Regions from separate parts of the Bacillus sp. YC2 genome, predicted to be linked through region 1. Evidence: riboswitches for the same ligand, from Rfam matches in the RefSeq annotation. Region 1 holds a riboswitch; the other holds the start of a gene.
The links. A riboswitch is a leader RNA that binds a small molecule or an ion and turns the genes downstream of it on or off. The one in region 1 is predicted to bind lysine.
Positions count from the first base shown of each region.

Region 1 (8,706 bases):
CCCTCTGGCAGTTGCTGTCAGAGGGCTTTATTTGTTTTAATTGGTTCGTACAAATATACAAATGATAAAATGTAAGATTGACATGTACGAATGAATATAATAAACTTTCTGTAAAAGCGCTTACAAACTTGAACGGCATCCTTTCAGGCGTAACATCATAGATACATAGATTGGCTGTAGTGCTTTTCATTTTTATCAGAAAGGAATGGTCAAGTTTGTCTAAAAACACGGCAGTCATTCAAACGGATATCATCGAAGGAACGATTAATAAAAATATATACGGACATTTCGCAGAGCACTTGGGAAGAGGGATATACGAGGGCATCTGGGTTGGGAAGGATTCCGACATTCCGAATGTAGACGGGATCAGAACAGACGTCGCACAGGCCCTGAAGAAGCTGAACATCCCCGTCCTCAGATGGCCCGGCGGCTGTTTTGCAGATGAATATCACTGGGCAAACGGAGTCGGTGAACGCAAAACCATGCTAAACACCCACTGGGGCGGAACGATTGATTCCAATGAATTCGGCACGCACGAATTTATGAGGCTGTGCGATCTGCTCGGCTGTGAACCGTATATCGCCGGAAACGTCGGCAGCGGAACTGTTAAGGAAATGGCCGATTGGATTGAGTATATGACATTTGAGGCGGGCACTCCGATGTCCGATTGGAGAAAGGAAAACGGACGGGTAAAACCGTGGAAGCTGAAATATGTCGGCATAGGGAATGAAAATTGGGGCTGCGGCGGAAATATGCATCCCGAGTATTATGCTGATCTCTACCGCAATTTTCAAACCTATGTCCGCAATTACAGCGGAAATGAAGTCTATAAGATTGCCGGCGGCGCAAACGTTGACGATTACCGCTGGACAGAAATCTTAATGAAAAAAGCTGCTGATCTCATGGATGGACTAAGCCTGCATTATTACACGATACCGGGGGACTTCTGGAAGGGAAAAGGCTCCGCGACGGAGTTTTCAGAAGATGAATGGTTCATTACGATGAAAAAAGCGGCGCATATGGATGAGCTGATTACAAAACACAGCACAATCATGGATCAATACGATCCGGATAAGCGGGTCGGTTTGATCATTGACGAATGGGGCACATGGCTTGATCCTGAGCCAGGCACGAATCCGGGTTTTCTTTATCAGCAAAATACAATTCGCGATGCGCTCGTCGCCGCATCTCACTTTCACATTTTCCATCAGCATGCAAGCCGCGTACAAATGACCAATATCGCGCAAACGGTAAACGTGCTGCAGGCGATGATCCTAACAGAAGGGGAGAACATGCTGTTAACGCCGACGTATCATGTGTTTGATATGTTTAAAGTCCATCAGAACGCTTTCCTTTTAGCTTCAGAAACAAAAGCGGCCCAATATGAATGGAAAGACGGACAGCTGCCTCAAATCAGCATTTCGGCGTCAAAAAATAAAACGGGTGACATCCATATCAGCATTTGCAATATCGATCATCTGCAAAAGGCCGATGTGAAGATTGAGCTGAGGGGGATGACAAAGAGAGGGAATCCTTTTGGAACCATCCTGCATTCCGAAAAAATGAACGCCCGCAACACATTCAACAGTCCGGAGAACGTCAAGCCGAAACCGTTCACCGGATTTACAGTCAAAGATGGAAAGCTGGGTGCGGAACTGCCTCCGATGGCAGTCGTTTTACTCACGCTGCCGGCACCAAAATAACAAGGTTTGAACACCTGCACAGGGGTTATAATACACTATATAAATAAGATTATTTCCGGCAAAATCAGGGGATGATAAATTATAAGCATTAAATTAGCATGAACGAATGGGAGATGCTATACTAAAAATCATCATTTGACAATTGGAGGAATAAACTAATGGCTATCGTAAAAGCAACTGATCAATCGTTCTCAGCTGAAACAAGTGAAGGTGTCGTATTAGCTGATTTCTGGGCTCCGTGGTGCGGACCTTGTAAAATGATTGCACCTGTTCTTGAAGAGCTTGATCAAGAAATGGGCGATAAAGTAAAAATCGTAAAAATCGACGTAGATGAAAACCAAGAAACAGCCGGTAAATACGGAGTAATGAGCATCCCGACACTTCTCGTCTTAAAAGACGGCGAAGTTGTTGAAACTTCTGTCGGCTTCAAACCAAAAGAAGCCCTTGAAGAGCTTGTAAACAAACACCTGTAAGCCGGCAGCAATATGTCCGGCCGGGCGATTCCTTTTAAGGAATCGCCTTTTTTATCTTCCAAAAGCTGAGAATGGAGAAAAACAAGTGTTCGTGATACACTGAATGAAGAGAGAACTAACGTAAGGAAGGGTAACGTATGAATAAACAACTGAAAGAAAAGCTGGCCCTCCTTCCCGATCAGCCGGGCTGTTATTTAATGAAAGACCGTCAAAAAACAGTCATTTACGTAGGGAAAGCGAAAGTACTGAAAAACAGGGTGCGGTCCTATTTCACCGGCTCTCACGACGCAAAAACCCAAAGGCTTGTGACGGAAATCGAGGACTTTGAATATATCGTGACTTCCTCCAATCTTGAAGCGCTTATTTTGGAAATGAACCTGATCAAAAAGTACGATCCGAAATACAATGTCATGCTGAAAGATGACAAAACCTATCCCTTTATAAAAATCACCCATGAACGCCATCCGCGTCTGATCGTGACCCGAAATGTCAAAAAAGACAAGGGGCGCTATTTCGGCCCGTATCCGAATGTGCAGGCAGCGCGGGAAACGAAAAAGCTGCTGGACCGCTTATACCCGCTCAGAAAGTGTTCGAAGCTTCCGGACCGCGTCTGTCTGTACTACCATCTCGGGCAGTGCCTGGCGCCTTGTGTAAAGGATATTTCTGAAGAGACGAACCGTGAGCTTGTCGAAGACATCACCAGATTTTTAAAGGGCGGCTATAACGAAGTCAAAAAAGAACTTCAGGCAAAAATGACAGAGGCAGCGGAAAAGCTTGAATTTGAACGGGCTAAAGAATTCCGCGACCAGCTCGCCCACATCGAATCAACGATGGAAAAGCAAAAAATGACGATGAATGACCTTGTGGACCGCGATGTGTTTGCTTATGCGTACGATAAAGGCTGGATGTGCGTCCAAGTCTTTTTCATACGGCAAGGAAAGCTGATTGAACGGGACGTCAGCATGTTTCCGATGTATCAGGAAGCCGACGAAGAATTTCTCACCTTTATCGGCCAGTTTTACTCTAAAAACAATCACTTTCTGCCCAAGGAAATTTTAGTGCCGGACAGCGTTGACCAAGACATGATTGAGCAGCTGCTGGAAACGGGCGTGCATCAGCCGAAAAAAGGGCCGAAAAAAGAACTGCTCATGCTTGCCCATAAAAATGCGAAAATCGCTTTGCGGGAAAAGTTCTCCTTAATCGAACGGGATGAGGAACGGTCAATCGGAGCGGCAGAAGGCCTGGGAGAAGCCCTGAACATTTATACGCCGCACAGAATCGAAGCATTTGACAACTCCAACATCCAAGGGACAAACCCGGTGTCGGCTATGATTGTATTTATCGACGGAAAGCCGAATAAAAAGGAATACCGCAAATATAAAATTAAAACCGTTACAGGGCCTGACGATTACGGTTCAATGAGGGAAGTCGTCAGAAGAAGATATACGAGAGTGCTCCGCGAAAACCTTCCGCTGCCGGATTTAATCATCATTGACGGCGGAAAAGGACAGATCAACGCGGCTCGTGACGTGCTGGAAAATGAGCTCGGTTTGGATGTGCCGATAGCGGGCTTGGCGAAGGACGATAAACACCGCACGTCCAACCTTTTGATCGGCGACCCGCTTGAGCCGGTATTTCTGGAGCGGAACAGCCAGGAATTTTATTTGCTTCAGCGCATACAGGATGAGGTGCACCGCTTTGCCATCAGCTTCCACAGACAGATTCGCGGAAAAAGCGCCTTTCAATCCGTATTGGATGATATACCCGGAATCGGTGAAAAACGCAAAAAGATGCTCCTGAAGCATTTCGGCTCTGTCAAAAAAATGAAGGAAGCAAGCCTTGATGATATTAAGAAAGCGGGCGTTCCTGCAGCGGCGGCACAGCTCCTGTTTGAAAAGCTGCAAAAATAGTATTGTACTTTACTGAAAAATCTGCTAGAATGTGAATAATTTCATAAGATCGTGTTATATGGTGAAGATAGAGGTGCGAACTTCAATAGTAAGCCTTTGGAGAATGATGGATTCTGCGAAAAGGGCTGAAAGGGGAGCGTCGCCGAAGCGAATAACATCCCATCGGTGTCATTTGCTGGCCTTGCATTAAATAAATGTAAGGCTGTCAAGAAATTATTTTCTTGGAGGGCTATCTCGTTGTTCATAATCATTCGTGATGATATGAAAAAAGCAATGAGAGCGAATCCTCTCATTGCTTTTTTTATTGTGGACAAAGCGCTCTTTCTCCTCACCCGCACGAACCAAAATGTAAAGGGTGGTCTAGTATGGGTCTTATCGTACAAAAATTCGGAGGTACTTCCGTCGGCTCTGCCGAAAAAATTCAAAATGCCGCAAATCGCGCCATTGCTGAAAAGCAAAAAGGCCATGATGTCGTGGTTGTCGTTTCGGCAATGGGCAAATCAACGGACGCGCTGGTCAATCTCGCGGCGGAAATTACCGGTGAGCCGAATAAACGCGAAATGGATATGCTTCTGTCTACGGGAGAGCAGATTACAATTTCGCTGCTTGCCATGGCGCTTCAGGAAAAAGGCTATGACGCCGTCTCCTATACAGGCGGGCAGGCGGGCATTCGCACCGAAGCCGTCCACGGCAGTGCCAGAATCACGGATATAGATGTCACCGCGATTCAAGCGCGGCTGGCAGAAGGGAAAATCACAGTCGTCGCAGGCTTTCAGGGAGTGACAGAAGACGGCGGAATCACGACGCTCGGACGGGGCGGATCGGATACAACCGCCGTTGCCCTTGCCGCTTCATTACAAGCGGATAAATGCGACATCTACACCGACGTTCCCGGTGTCTTTACGACCGATCCGCGTTACGTCCGGTCAGCGAGAAAACTGGCGGGGATTTCATACGATGAAATGCTGGAGCTTGCAAACCTCGGAGCCGGCGTTCTTCATCCGCGAGCGGTTGAATTCGCGAAGAATTACCAAGTGCCTTTGGAAGTGCGGTCAAGTACGGAACCTGAAGCGGGAACATTAATCGAGGAGGAATCATCAATGGAGCAGAATTTAATCGTCAGAGGAATTGCATTTGAAGACCAGATCACAAGGGTGTCTGTTTCAGGCCTCGCAAGCGGACTGACAACACTTTCTACCATCTTCACCACACTTGCAAAACGAAACATAAATGTCGACATCATTATTCAATCACAGGCAGGCGGCGGCGAAACGGACATTTCCTTTTCTGTCAAAACAGAAGACGCCGCCCAAACGGTCGCAGTGCTTGAAGAATATAAAAACGCGCTTGATTATGAAAAAATTGAAACGGAAAGCAAATTAGCGAAAGTATCCATTGTCGGCTCCGGCATGGTGTCAAATCCGGGCGTGGCTGCGGAAATGTTTGCCGTACTGGCTGAAAAAAATGTACAAGTGAAAATGGTCAGCACATCTGAAATTAAAGTATCAACGGTTGTCAGTGAAAATGATATGGTGAAAGCGGTCGAAGCGCTTCACGATGCGTTTGAACTCTCAAAGCAGCCGTCTGCCGTATAAAACGGCAAGCCAAAAAGGCGGGACTGGCAGTCACCGCCTTTTTTCATTTACACGGGATCTTTCATATCCCATTTTACCGTCAGAACGACTTTATCGGCTCTTTTCTTTACTTGTTCATAAGATTCTGCAATCTGATCATTCATCAATTGAATCTGTTCGGCGATAAAACCGGCTTCAAGCTGGAAACACGGCTCTTTTTGATGTTTAAGTCTGCTGGAGACGAGCGGGCCCTCCAGTTCAAATTCAAGCTCCTGTTTTTTTATTCCGGTGTTTGTAAGGATTCCCCATCCGGCTTTTTCAAAGAAGGCGGGGATTTCTTCCCATGATTGAAGAGGAAATTTGCGGGCGAGGCGTTTGCCTGCCCAATACATCATGGATGAATGATCCGGACCGAGTATATCCGGAAGCACGATTTCCCGGATCAATTCGTAGCCGTATGCACTGACGTCAAGTTCAGATAAGGTTTCTAAAGCTGCTTCATAATTATTCTTCATATATGTATTCCCCTCTTTCCTTCGTTTATTATAGCTTAAACAGGGGGGAGGATTACAGGATGATCCTTTAAAACTCGTGAAAAAATGTGAGAATGATATTGCAGGAAAATAAAATTTTTCCGTCAAATGTTCAATTCGGAAAATTATAATTTATGTACACGTTTTCTTGACGCCCTTTTGAGGGAGGAGTAAAATGAAATTGTCAATAAATTTTAATAAAGTGCTTACAATTGAAACGAAGTGGGGGCAGAGATTTTAGTACATTTCGCACTTAAATCAAACAGGGGGTAAAGTAATGTCTGGGAACAGAGAGTTTTATTTTCGAAGATTGCATTCCTTGCTTGGCGTCATTCCGGTCGGCATCTTTTTAATTCAGCATTTAGTCGTCAACCAGTTTGCTGCAAGGGGAGCAGATGCGTTCAATAAGGCGGCCGGCTTTATGGACAGTCTGCCGTTCAGGTACGCCTTAGAAATTTTTATTATTTTCTTACCTTTAATTTATCATGCGGTTTACGGTGTGTACATAGCATTTACTGCGAAAAACAACGCTGGCCACTATAGTTATTTCAGAAACTGGATGTTTGTGCTTCAGCGTGTCACTGGTATTCTCACCCTTATTTTCGTCAGCTGGCATGTATGGCAGACACGGATTGCCGCACAAATGGGCGCGGAAGTCAATTTTGATATGATGGCGAACATTTTAAGCTCGCCTGTCATGCTCGGCTTTTACATTGTAGGCGTTTTATCGGTGATTTTTCACTTTTCAAACGGCTTATGGTCTTTTGCGGTCACATGGGGAATCACTGTCACGCCGCGTTCTCAAAGAATTTCGACTTACGTGACGCTGATTATATTTTTAGCGCTTTCATACGTGGGTCTAAAAGCGATTTTTGCATTTGTGTAAGAGAACTAGATTACTAGAGGGAGAGGGGCTATCATGAGTCAATCAAGCATTATCGTAGTCGGCGGGGGTCTTGCCGGCCTCATGGCGACAATAAAAGCAGCGGAATCGGGCACAGCCGTTAAACTGTTTTCAATCGTTCCGGTAAAACGGTCTCATTCGGTCTGCGCGCAAGGCGGTATAAACGGAGCGGTCAACACAAAAGGGGAAGGCGACTCTCCGTTTGAGCATTTTGATGACACGGTGTACGGGGGAGACTTTTTAGCGAACCAGCCTCCTGTAAAAGCGATGTGCGAAGCGGCGCCGTCTATTATCCACTTATTGGACCGCATGGGGGTTATGTTTAACAGAACGCCGGAAGGTCTGCTTGACTTCCGCCGTTTCGGGGGTACACAGCATCACAGAACCGCATATGCGGGAGCGACGACGGGACAGCAGCTTCTGTACGCGCTGGACGAGCAGGTGCGCAGATATGAAGTTGCGGGGCTTGTCACGAAATATGAAGGCTGGGAATTCCTCGGCGCCGTTCTTGATGACGACAGAACATGCCGCGGCATCGTAGCTCAAAATCTGACCAATATGCAAATTGAGTCATTCCGTTCTGACGCCGTCATCATGGCGACCGGAGGACCGGGAATCGTGTTCGGAAAATCAACAAACAGCATGATCAATACAGGTTCTGCTGCATCTATCGTCTATCAGCAGGGTGCATACTACGCTAACGGCGAATTTATCCAAATTCACCCGACAGCGATCCCGGGCGACGATAAACTGCGTCTGATGAGTGAATCGGCCCGCGGTGAGGGCGGAAGAGTATGGACATATAAAGACGGAAAACCTTGGTATTTCCTTGAAGAAAAATATCCGGCTTACGGAAATCTCGTGCCGCGGGATATTGCGACACGCGAAATCTTTGATGTGTGCGTCAATCAAAAACTCGGCATCAACGGCGAAAATATGGTCTATCTCGATCTCTCGCATAAAGACCCGAAAGAGCTTGATGTTAAGCTTGGCGGCATTATTGAAATCTATGAAAAATTCATGGGTGACGATCCGCGCAAGCTTCCGATGAAAATCTTCCCTGCTGTCCACTATTCAATGGGCGGTCTGTGGGTCGATTACGATCAGATGACAAGCATCCGCGGACTGTTTGCAGCCGGTGAATGTGATTATTCAATGCACGGAGGAAACCGTCTAGGGGCAAACTCTCTGCTTTCCGCCATCTACGGCGGAATGGTTGCCGGGCCGAATGCAGTGAAATATGTATCAGGCCTTGAATCATCCGCAGAGGATATGCCTTCAACTCTATTTGACGCCCATGTGAAAAAAGAGGAAGAAAAATGGGCGGATATTATGAAAATGGACGGCAATGAAAATGCCTACGTGCTGCACCGTGAGCTTGGAGAATGGATGACTGCCAACGTGACGGTGGTCCGCCACAATGACAAGCTGCTGAAAACAGACGATAAGATTCAGGAGTTAATGGAACGGTATAAGAAAATCAATATCAATGATACGACAAAATGGAGCAACCAAGGCGCCATGTTCACCCGCCAGTTCTCTAATATGCTCCAGCTTGCCCGAGTCATCACACTCGGTGCATACAACCGAAATGAAAGCAGGGGAGCGC
Region 1 is NZ_JAHXDO010000005.1:218,792-227,497, forward strand. Features, by position in the region: gene KY305_RS10890 (alpha-N-arabinofuranosidase) at 216-1,703, shown strand; gene trxA (thioredoxin) at 1,862-2,176, shown strand; gene uvrC (excinuclease ABC subunit UvrC) at 2,314-4,086, shown strand; lysine riboswitch at 4,147-4,326, shown strand; gene KY305_RS10905 (aspartate kinase) at 4,452-5,681, shown strand; gene KY305_RS10910 (YslB family protein) at 5,729-6,175, opposite strand; gene sdhC (succinate dehydrogenase cytochrome B558) at 6,471-7,079, shown strand; gene sdhA (succinate dehydrogenase flavoprotein subunit) at 7,113-8,706, shown strand, end outside.

Region 2 (8,706 bases), on a different contig from region 1:
AGGCCAGCTTGACTACATTACGAAAAGTTTAACGAAGTAACCGGGGAGCCGCTAAAACAGCGGCTCTTTCTGCAAATATCTTGACAAAAAAATTTATTTATGCTAAAATTTACATTTTCGGTTCAACGTGTATAATAAGATTCTCCCGGCCGGGGGAATCTTATTTTTTTATATGGGGGATGAATGGCATGAAGCAAAATGAGTCGAGTATAACTTCGTTAATATCAGCGTTTGGCCGGGCCTATCACAGTCAATACGATAGTCCCAAAATTTTTGACGACTTTATCGCACAGGATCTCATTTCCCAAAAAGAGTTTTCAGACATCAAAGACAATATGATTCAAGGTATACCGTTTTTCAGTAAAGATATAGCTCAACGGTTTCAGGATGATCCGGAAGAAATGCTGAAATGGATTACACAAGTCCAGCTTTCTCCAACACCCTTAGCACGTGCCGCGTATTGCGAAAAAGTATTGCTTAACGAAGTGATGCTGGGAGCAGAGCAGTATGTCATACTCGGAGCCGGGTTAGACACGTTTTGCTTTCGGCATCCGGAATTAAAACATTGCTTAGATATATTTGAACTTGATTACCCGACTTCACAGGAAAGTAAAATAAAAAGGCTGGAAGATGCTAATTTTCAAATTCCGAGCCATCTTCATTTTGTTCCGACAGACTTCACCGATCCGTTTTCTTTTCAGCATCTAATTGATCATGGATTCGGCTGTAAAAAAACCTTTTTCAGCTTTTTGGGTGTTTCTTATTATGTAACGAAAAAGGACATTTCCCGCTTAATCAATCACCTATTTGCCCAAGTCCCGGCAGGAAGTTCTATCGTTTTTGATTATGCGGACGAAAAACTCTTTGAAGAAAAAGGGATGTCTGACAAGGTTGAACATATGATACAAATGGCGGCAGCGGGCGGAGAACCAATGAAGACGTGTTTTACGTATGATGAAATGGAGAAATTATTAGAAGCAGCGGGTTTACTCATTTATGAACATTTATCACCAGCTGCGATCCATGACCTTTTCTTTCGCAATCGCACGGATTATTTGTCTGCATTTGAAACGATTCATTATATTCACGCTGTGAAAAAATAAGCTTACACAAAAAAGACACCTCACATCTGTGAAGTGTCTTTTTTTCATACCGTCTGTTTGCCCTTGATAAATTTCTTTGACACAAACGGATATATGATCAACCCGACGAAAAACAGCCCGATGCCGAGAATAAAGGTCGTTAAATCGGCCGTTCCTGTGATAATGACGTATACAGAATACAGGCAGGCGAGGATGGCGATAATGCCGTCCCTCACTCTTGAGCCCTTCAGCTGATCATACGTCTCGCCTTTCCATATGAGCTTCAGGCTGTAGATGGCCGACACAAGATATGGAATCAAATACGCGAGCGTCGCCGCCGTCGTCAAAAATGTAAACGCGTCACTAATCGTCCGGGAAATGACCGAAAAGATAAAGATTTGAGACATCACGTTCGTCACGATAAGCGCAACAACCGGACTGCCCTGTTTATTCGTTTTCGCAAAAACAGCGGGAAAGTCGCCTGATTTCGCCGCTTGATACGGAACCTCGGAGCCAAGCAGAATCCATCCGAGCATCGTGCCGAACAAACAAAGGATGGCCAAAATCGCCATAATGATGCTCCCCGCGCTGCCGACAATCGCGTACAGCACGTCAACAAACGGTTTTTCAGAGCCGGCAAGCTTATCATGCGGAAGCACGCCCATCGTAATCAATGTGACGATGATATAGATGCTCAGCGCGATTAACAAGCCGGTAATGGTCGCGCGTTTGACGTCACGCTGTGAGCTCGCGCGGCCTGATAAAATAACGGCCGATTCAATTCCCACGAATGCCCATAATGTTGAAATCGCCGCATTGTGAATTTGGCCGCCGATCCCGTCCACTGTATGAGGAGCGCTTTGAACGGGAAAATAAAAATGATCAAAAAACGACGTTTGAAACACAAACAAACCTGCAATGATAAAAAAGATAAATCCTAACACTTTTGAGAACGTCGTGATGAAATTCAACTTACTCGCGCCGTTAATGCTGGAAATGAGAATCGTATGAGTGCCCCACAATAAAACCGTACATACGGCAAACGTCAAAAGCTGTCCGAGCGTGACTGTTTGGCTGCCGAGCGAAAACATAACGCGCTTATCCGTTAAGATCGGGAAAAACGATGTTAAATACCCGGCAAGGCTTGTGATGATCGCCACGTTGCTGATCCAGCTCGCTACCCAATATCCCCAGACCATTGTAAATCCGGCGGCGTTGCCTTTTTTCGGATCGTTAAACAGCGCCCTTGCATAGCTTTGCGGACCGGCCGTCAGCCCAGGCTTGCGGATCGATAAGTGCCCGAACACAAGCGCAATCATTAAAACGCCGGCTCCCGTTAAGAGCCATGCTGATGCAGCGCCGAGCGGACTCGCGATGGCTGCAAGCGAGCTCGGCAGCGAAAAAATGCCCGAACCAACCATATTTCCTACGACAAATGCCGTTAATAACCAAAAACCCCATTTTTTCGTCTGTTCCATTCCAGTACCTCCAGATTGTTCATTCGTAAGGACCAGACCCTGAGACCACATTTACGCACAAAAAAAAGCCTGAACAAAAGTCCATGCTTAAAGAAACACACACCCTTGATCTCCGGATAGCCCTCCGCGAAAAAGCACGCGGCAGTCCTGCACTTATTCAGATACAGTCCCAGCATAAAGAAGGAGCGGCTTTCTTTACACTTCGGCGCTGATGCCTTTAACACATGTTTTGCGGCCCCTGTCGGCCTGGCATGTGCGACTCATCATCAAGCGCAACCTCTACCTCACCGAGAAAGAGTGAGGATTTTTATCATTCAATTCTAATCAGAGGTTATCAGAGATAAAAAGATCTGTCAAAGGAATTAGATGGAAAACGGATAGAGCGTTTGCTCTATCCGATTGATGTGTCAGCGGTTGTTTTTTTTCTTTTGAACAGCTTCTTGAAGCGGATCGTCTTTAAGAGCTGCACCGGCATCGTCAAGCGCGCCTTGCATGATGTTTTTATCTTTATCGTTGTTTTTTCCTTTTTCTTTGTTAAAGAAAGCCATCAGTATCACCTCTTTATGAAAAATGGGTACACCTATAATGTGGCTTTTTCCGCAGCATAATATGCGAAAATTCGCGTCTCCTTCCTTTTGGCGGAAGAGGTAAAGTTTGTTGCTCAAACATGCATTCTCTTGATATATTTGTAATTCAGGGGATTTTGGCAAAAATAAAAAGGAGAAGCGAAAATGACAGGAAAAACACACATCATGGGAGGCATCGCTTCTTGTTCGGCAATCGCTTATTATTACGGATTTGATCCGGTCCTTATGACGGCATCAGGAGCCATAGGGGCGTTAATTCCCGATATATGCCACACGAAAAGCAAAATCGGCAGAACGCTGCCTTTACTGTCCAAAGTCGTGAGCACCGTATTCGGCCACAGAACCTTTACACACAGCCTGCTGTTTATGCTCATTATGTTTTTGATCACGGCAGCATACATTCCGAATGAAAGCGTTTCGGCAGGGCTGATGATCGGGATGGCGAGCCACCTGGTGCTGGACGCATGGACGGTTAATGGAATTAAACTGCTGTTTCCGTCAGCGATCCGCTTCCGGCTTCCTTTATACATGAGGACGGGAAGCTTTTCGGAACAGCTTGTGCTGGCCGGCTTAACGATTGTATCCTGCTATTATTTTTACGAACTGTTTCACGGCCGCATCTCATAAACGAAAGCGTTCGGGATCATGACCGGCGCTGCGAGGGTGAGGAGTCATACATATGAAAGAAACCTTCATAAGAAAACAATGGTTTTTATGCCTGTCGATTCTGTTTATGTGGATAAAAACCTATCTCGTCTATAAACTCGGCTTTGAATTGCAGATTAATTCCTTGCTGGAGGAATGTCTGCTTCTCATCAATCCGCTGAGCTTTATTCTGCCGCTGTTTGGGATCGGGCTTTTGCTGACAGAAAACAAACAGCGGATGTTTTTGCTCGCCGCCAATGTCATCTTGACGGGGATTTTGATCGCAAACACGGTTTTTTACGGGTTTTACATTGATTTTATTACCATTCCGGTTTTGTTTCAGGCCAGCAATATGGGCGATATGGGGAGCAGTGTCCAAGAGCTGTTTCACCCGCTTTATATCGCTTTGTTTATAGATATTGCACTTCTTTTTTATCTTGGGAAAAGGAACGCGTCCGTCAAAGAAAAAGCGGGCATCCGCACCGTCAAGACGTACGCCTGGGTTTCGGCCGGCCTGATTCTGTGCAATCTTGCGCTCTCGGAAGCCGAGCAGCCGAAGCTGTTCACACATCCCTTTGACCGCGAAGCGCTTGTGAAAGGAATCGGATTGTTCCACTTTCATTTGTATGATACCGTTTCGCAAACCCTTTATGCCGGCGCAAAAGCGTTTGCTGACGAAGACAGTCTGGCAGCAGTTGCGAATTACACCCAAGCGGATTACAGCAAGCCGTCTGAAGCAAAGTTCGGGCTGGCAAAGGGGCGCAATGTAATCTTTGTCACGCTCGAATCAACGCAGAGTTTCGTCATGAATAAGCGGGTAAACGGACAGGAGATTACCCCGTTTATGAATAAACTGCGAAAAAAAAGTTTTGATTTCACCCATTTTTATCAGCAGACCGAGCAAGGAAAAACATCTGACTCAGAATTTATCGCCGCCAATTCGTTATATCCGTCTTCAAGCGGCGCCGTTTTTTTTACAAAAAGCGGCCATCAGTTCAATACGATGTACCATACATTAAAAGACCATGATTACTATTCCGCCGTGTTTCACGCCAACAATAAGGCCTTTTGGAACCGGGACGAGATGTATCAGACATTTGGAATTGACCGTTTTTTTGACGTGAATGAATTTAAGGTGACACCGGAAACGTCAACAGGCTGGGGATTAAAGGACAAAGAGTTTTTGGAGCAGTCCGCGGCAAAATTAAAAAAACTGCCTCAGCCCTTTTACAGCAATTTACTTACTTTAACCAACCACTTTCCGTTTGAAATCGGGGAACGGGATAAACTCATTGATGAATCTGACTCAAGCAGCGGCTTATTAAACCGCTATGTGACGACCGTCCGCTACGAGGATGAAGCCCTGAAGCACTTTTTCAAAAAGCTGAAAGAAGAAGGACTGTATGACAACGCGATGATCGTCCTGATGGGAGATCATTACGGCATCTCGGAAGCGCATAATAAAGGGCTCGCCGAGTTTTTAGGAAAAGAGGAGATCACTCCGTACGACACGGTTCAGCTTCAGCGCGTGCCGTTTATCATTCATATACCGGGAGTGACTGACCGCGCGCCCGAAACGATTTCTTCGGCGGGAGGTCAGGTTGATGTGAAGCCGACCTTATTGCACCTTCTCGGTATTGAAACGAAAGGCAGCATTCAGTTCGGCAATGATCTGTTTTCTAAAGAAAGAGCGCCGTTCGCCGTTTTGAGAAACGGCAGCTTTATCACGAAGGATCATGTTTATACGAAAAACACGTGTTACCGCCGCAAAACAGGCGAACCCCTCCCTGAAGACCGTGCGTGCAGGCATGATAAAGAGAAAGCGGAGCAGGAGCTTATGCTTTCAGATAAAGTATTGAACGGCGACTTGCTTCGGTTTTACAAACAATAAAAAAATCCCTCCGTTTCCAAAGGGGGGATTTTTTAAGTTTCGTATAAGAGACGTCCTGTCATTTTCGTATCATACCCGGCTAATTGGGACAGCTGAGACCGGAATTCCGCTGAATGAAGAATGTCCTTTACGCTTTGAACGAGCTCCCGGTTTTGCTTCAATACGACTATATCGTACTGCTCCCTGATGATCGGGATAAAATCCGTTCCGGCCATATGCGCTGCATGCTGCGCGCCGACGCCCGCATCCGCCTTCCCGCTTGAAACTTGAGACGCCGCGGATAAATGATCCGTCACAATATCGTTGTAGCCGGCGATTTCAGACCGCTTCATGCCGAGTAAGCTGAGCTGTTCATCTAGCAGCACTCTTGCGCCTGACCCTTTTTCACGATTGACGATGCGGATATCCTTTCTGTTCAAATCTTTGAAGCTTTGAATGTTCAGAGGATTTCCTTTTTTTACATATAATCCGGCCTGCCGAAGCACGACGTGAAAGAGCACAAACGGCTCTCCCGTCAGGATGCGCTTCACGTACGGAATGTTGTACTGCCCCGTCTCGCCGTCGTATAAATGCAGACTGACGATGTCGCACGCTCCCCGGTACATTTCAATCAGGCTGTTTAAGCTGCCGCTGTATTTGCGGAGCGGTGCCGCCTGTATCTTTTGCTCCAGCTGCTTGCTGAGCAGGTCCATAGAAACATCCTGTCCGCTGATGATAACAGACTGCCTTTCTTCCGGCTCCGGCCTGACGGACATGTCTGATGCCTCCTTCACCGGTGTCTTTGCAGTCGTTCTCATATTCGTTTTATATTGTTTTAAGTCCTCTTCATCGACTCTCATCTGCCTTCCGACCCTGTATGCCGGAATGAGTCCTTTTTTTATCAGATCATATACAGTAAGCTTTGAGACCTTCAACAGGCCCGCAACTTCTTCTATCGTATAGGAAGTGGCTTCGCTCATATTATCACGCTCCGCTTTTATTATAACTGTTCATATGTTGAAAAAAAACAGCACCTTTTCGTACAATTACGTTATAATTAGTTTGATCTAATGATATTTAACTATAAGGGGTGCAATCATCTTGAAAAAGAAAGCAACAATCTTAACAACTGCGGCCATGACTGTTTTCTTAGCGACTGCGGGGTGCTCCTCCGGACAATCCTCCAAAGGCGGAGAAAACGAAAAAGTAACGCTTACCGTTTCTGCGGCAGCCAGCGCTCAGGATGCGCTTGAAGAAATTCAATCCAACTACGAAAAATCCCATTCAAACGTAACCATCCAAGACAACTTCGGATCATCCGGGACATTACAAAAACAAATTTCACAGGGCGCCGGAGCGGATTTATTTTTCTCAGCCGCCGAAGATAAATTTGATACGCTTGTCAATGACGGAGATATAGACAAAAAAGACAGCACGGATCTTTTGAAAAATGAACTTGTACTCGTTGTGCCTGAGAAAAACAGCGCACACATTAACCATTTAAATGACCTGAAAAAAGACAGCACAGAAAAAATCGCGCTCGGCACACCTGAATCGGTGCCTGCCGGCCAATACGCGAAGCAGTCACTAACGAAACTGTCATTATGGGATAAAGTAAAAAGCAAAGTCGTCTATGCAAAAGACGTCCGCCAAGTGCTTTCCTATGTCGAGACCGGAAATGTCGATGCCGGGCTTGTGTATAAAACAGACGCGCTCATTTCAAAGAAAGTGAAGATTACCGATGAAGCGCCTGCGAAAACACACGATCCGATTGTTTATCCGCTTGGAATCGTAAAGGATACGAAGCACCGGAAAGATGCAGAGGCATTTTATAAATATCTGCAATCAAAGGAAGCAATGAAAGTGTTTAAGAAATATGGATTTACCGCTAAGTAACATGACGGCTTCGGAGTTTTTCACCCCTGTCGTCCTTTCTTTTGAGGTGGCTGCGGCTGCGGGCATCGCCGTCATCATTCTCGGGACGCTTGCCGGCGCCTGGATGGCCAAAGCCCGTTTTTTCGGAAAAACGGCTGTGGAAACCCTTTTTATGCTTCCGCTCGTTCTTCCTCCGACCGTTGTCGGTTTTATACTGATTATTATTTTCGGAAAGCACAGCTTTTTCGGCCGGGCGATTGAATGGATCTTTCACCAGCCCGTCATCTTCACATGGTGGGCCGCCGTGATCGCGTCGGCCATCGTTGCCTTTCCGCTCATGTATCAATCAGCCAAAACGGGTTTCGCCGCGATAGACCCCGACATCGAAGGGGCGGCGAGAGTAGACGGAGCCGGAAGCTGGAGGGTTTTTACCCATATTTCTGTTCCGCTTGCCTTTCCGTCGTTACTGACAGGAAGCATTCTCAGTCTCGCAAGGGCGCTCGGCGAATTCGGGGCAACGTTAATGTTTGCCGGGAACATTCCGGGCGTCACCCAAACTCTGCCGACCGCCATTTATGTCGCGATGGATTCCGGCAACGAAACGCTCGCTTGGATTTGGGTGATTTGCATTATCATCATTTCTTTTTTCATGCTGTTTTTCATTCAGTTGAAAAAACCAGTGTAACCAGCATCGCCTCTCCGTAAAGTTTTACGGGAGGCTTTTTATTTTAAAATCGGGTTGGTATATAATGAAACAAAAACAGATAAAGGATGCGGCCATGAAGATTAACGTCATTATCGCGGATGATAATTCTTTCATCAGAGAAGGAATGAAAATCATTTTACACACATATGAAGAATTTACAGTATCAGCAACACTGGAAAACGGGCTGGAGGCTGCTGACTATTGCAAAAACAATCCCGTCGATATCGCCTTATTGGACGTCCGCATGCCGGTGATGAACGGCGTCGAAGCCGCAAAACGGATTGCGGAGGAAACGAATACAAAACCGCTTATCCTGACGACATTTGATGACGATGAATATATTTTAGAAGCAATCAAAAGCGGCGCAAAAGGATACTTATTAAAAAATACCGAGCCGGAACGGATTCGCGACGCGATGAAAAGCGTCTACAACGGGCACAGCATTCTTCAGGATACCGTATTG
Region 2 is NZ_JAHXDO010000001.1:224,322-233,027, forward strand. Features, by position in the region: gene KY305_RS01145 (iron-hydroxamate ABC transporter substrate-binding protein) at 1-40, shown strand, start outside; gene KY305_RS01150 (class I SAM-dependent methyltransferase) at 189-1,103, shown strand; gene KY305_RS01155 (amino acid permease) at 1,148-2,560, opposite strand; lysine riboswitch at 2,670-2,850, opposite strand; gene sspJ (small acid-soluble spore protein SspJ) at 2,968-3,108, opposite strand; gene KY305_RS01165 (metal-dependent hydrolase) at 3,292-3,774, shown strand; gene KY305_RS01170 (LTA synthase family protein) at 3,827-5,683, shown strand; gene KY305_RS01175 (substrate-binding domain-containing protein) at 5,716-6,642, opposite strand; gene modA (molybdate ABC transporter substrate-binding protein) at 6,764-7,558, shown strand; gene modB (molybdate ABC transporter permease subunit) at 7,539-8,222, shown strand; gene KY305_RS01190 (response regulator transcription factor) at 8,317-8,706, shown strand, end outside.
Region 2: linked by a shared signal. The riboswitch ahead of KY305_RS01155 (amino acid permease) and the one ahead of KY305_RS10905 (aspartate kinase) in region 1 are both predicted to bind lysine.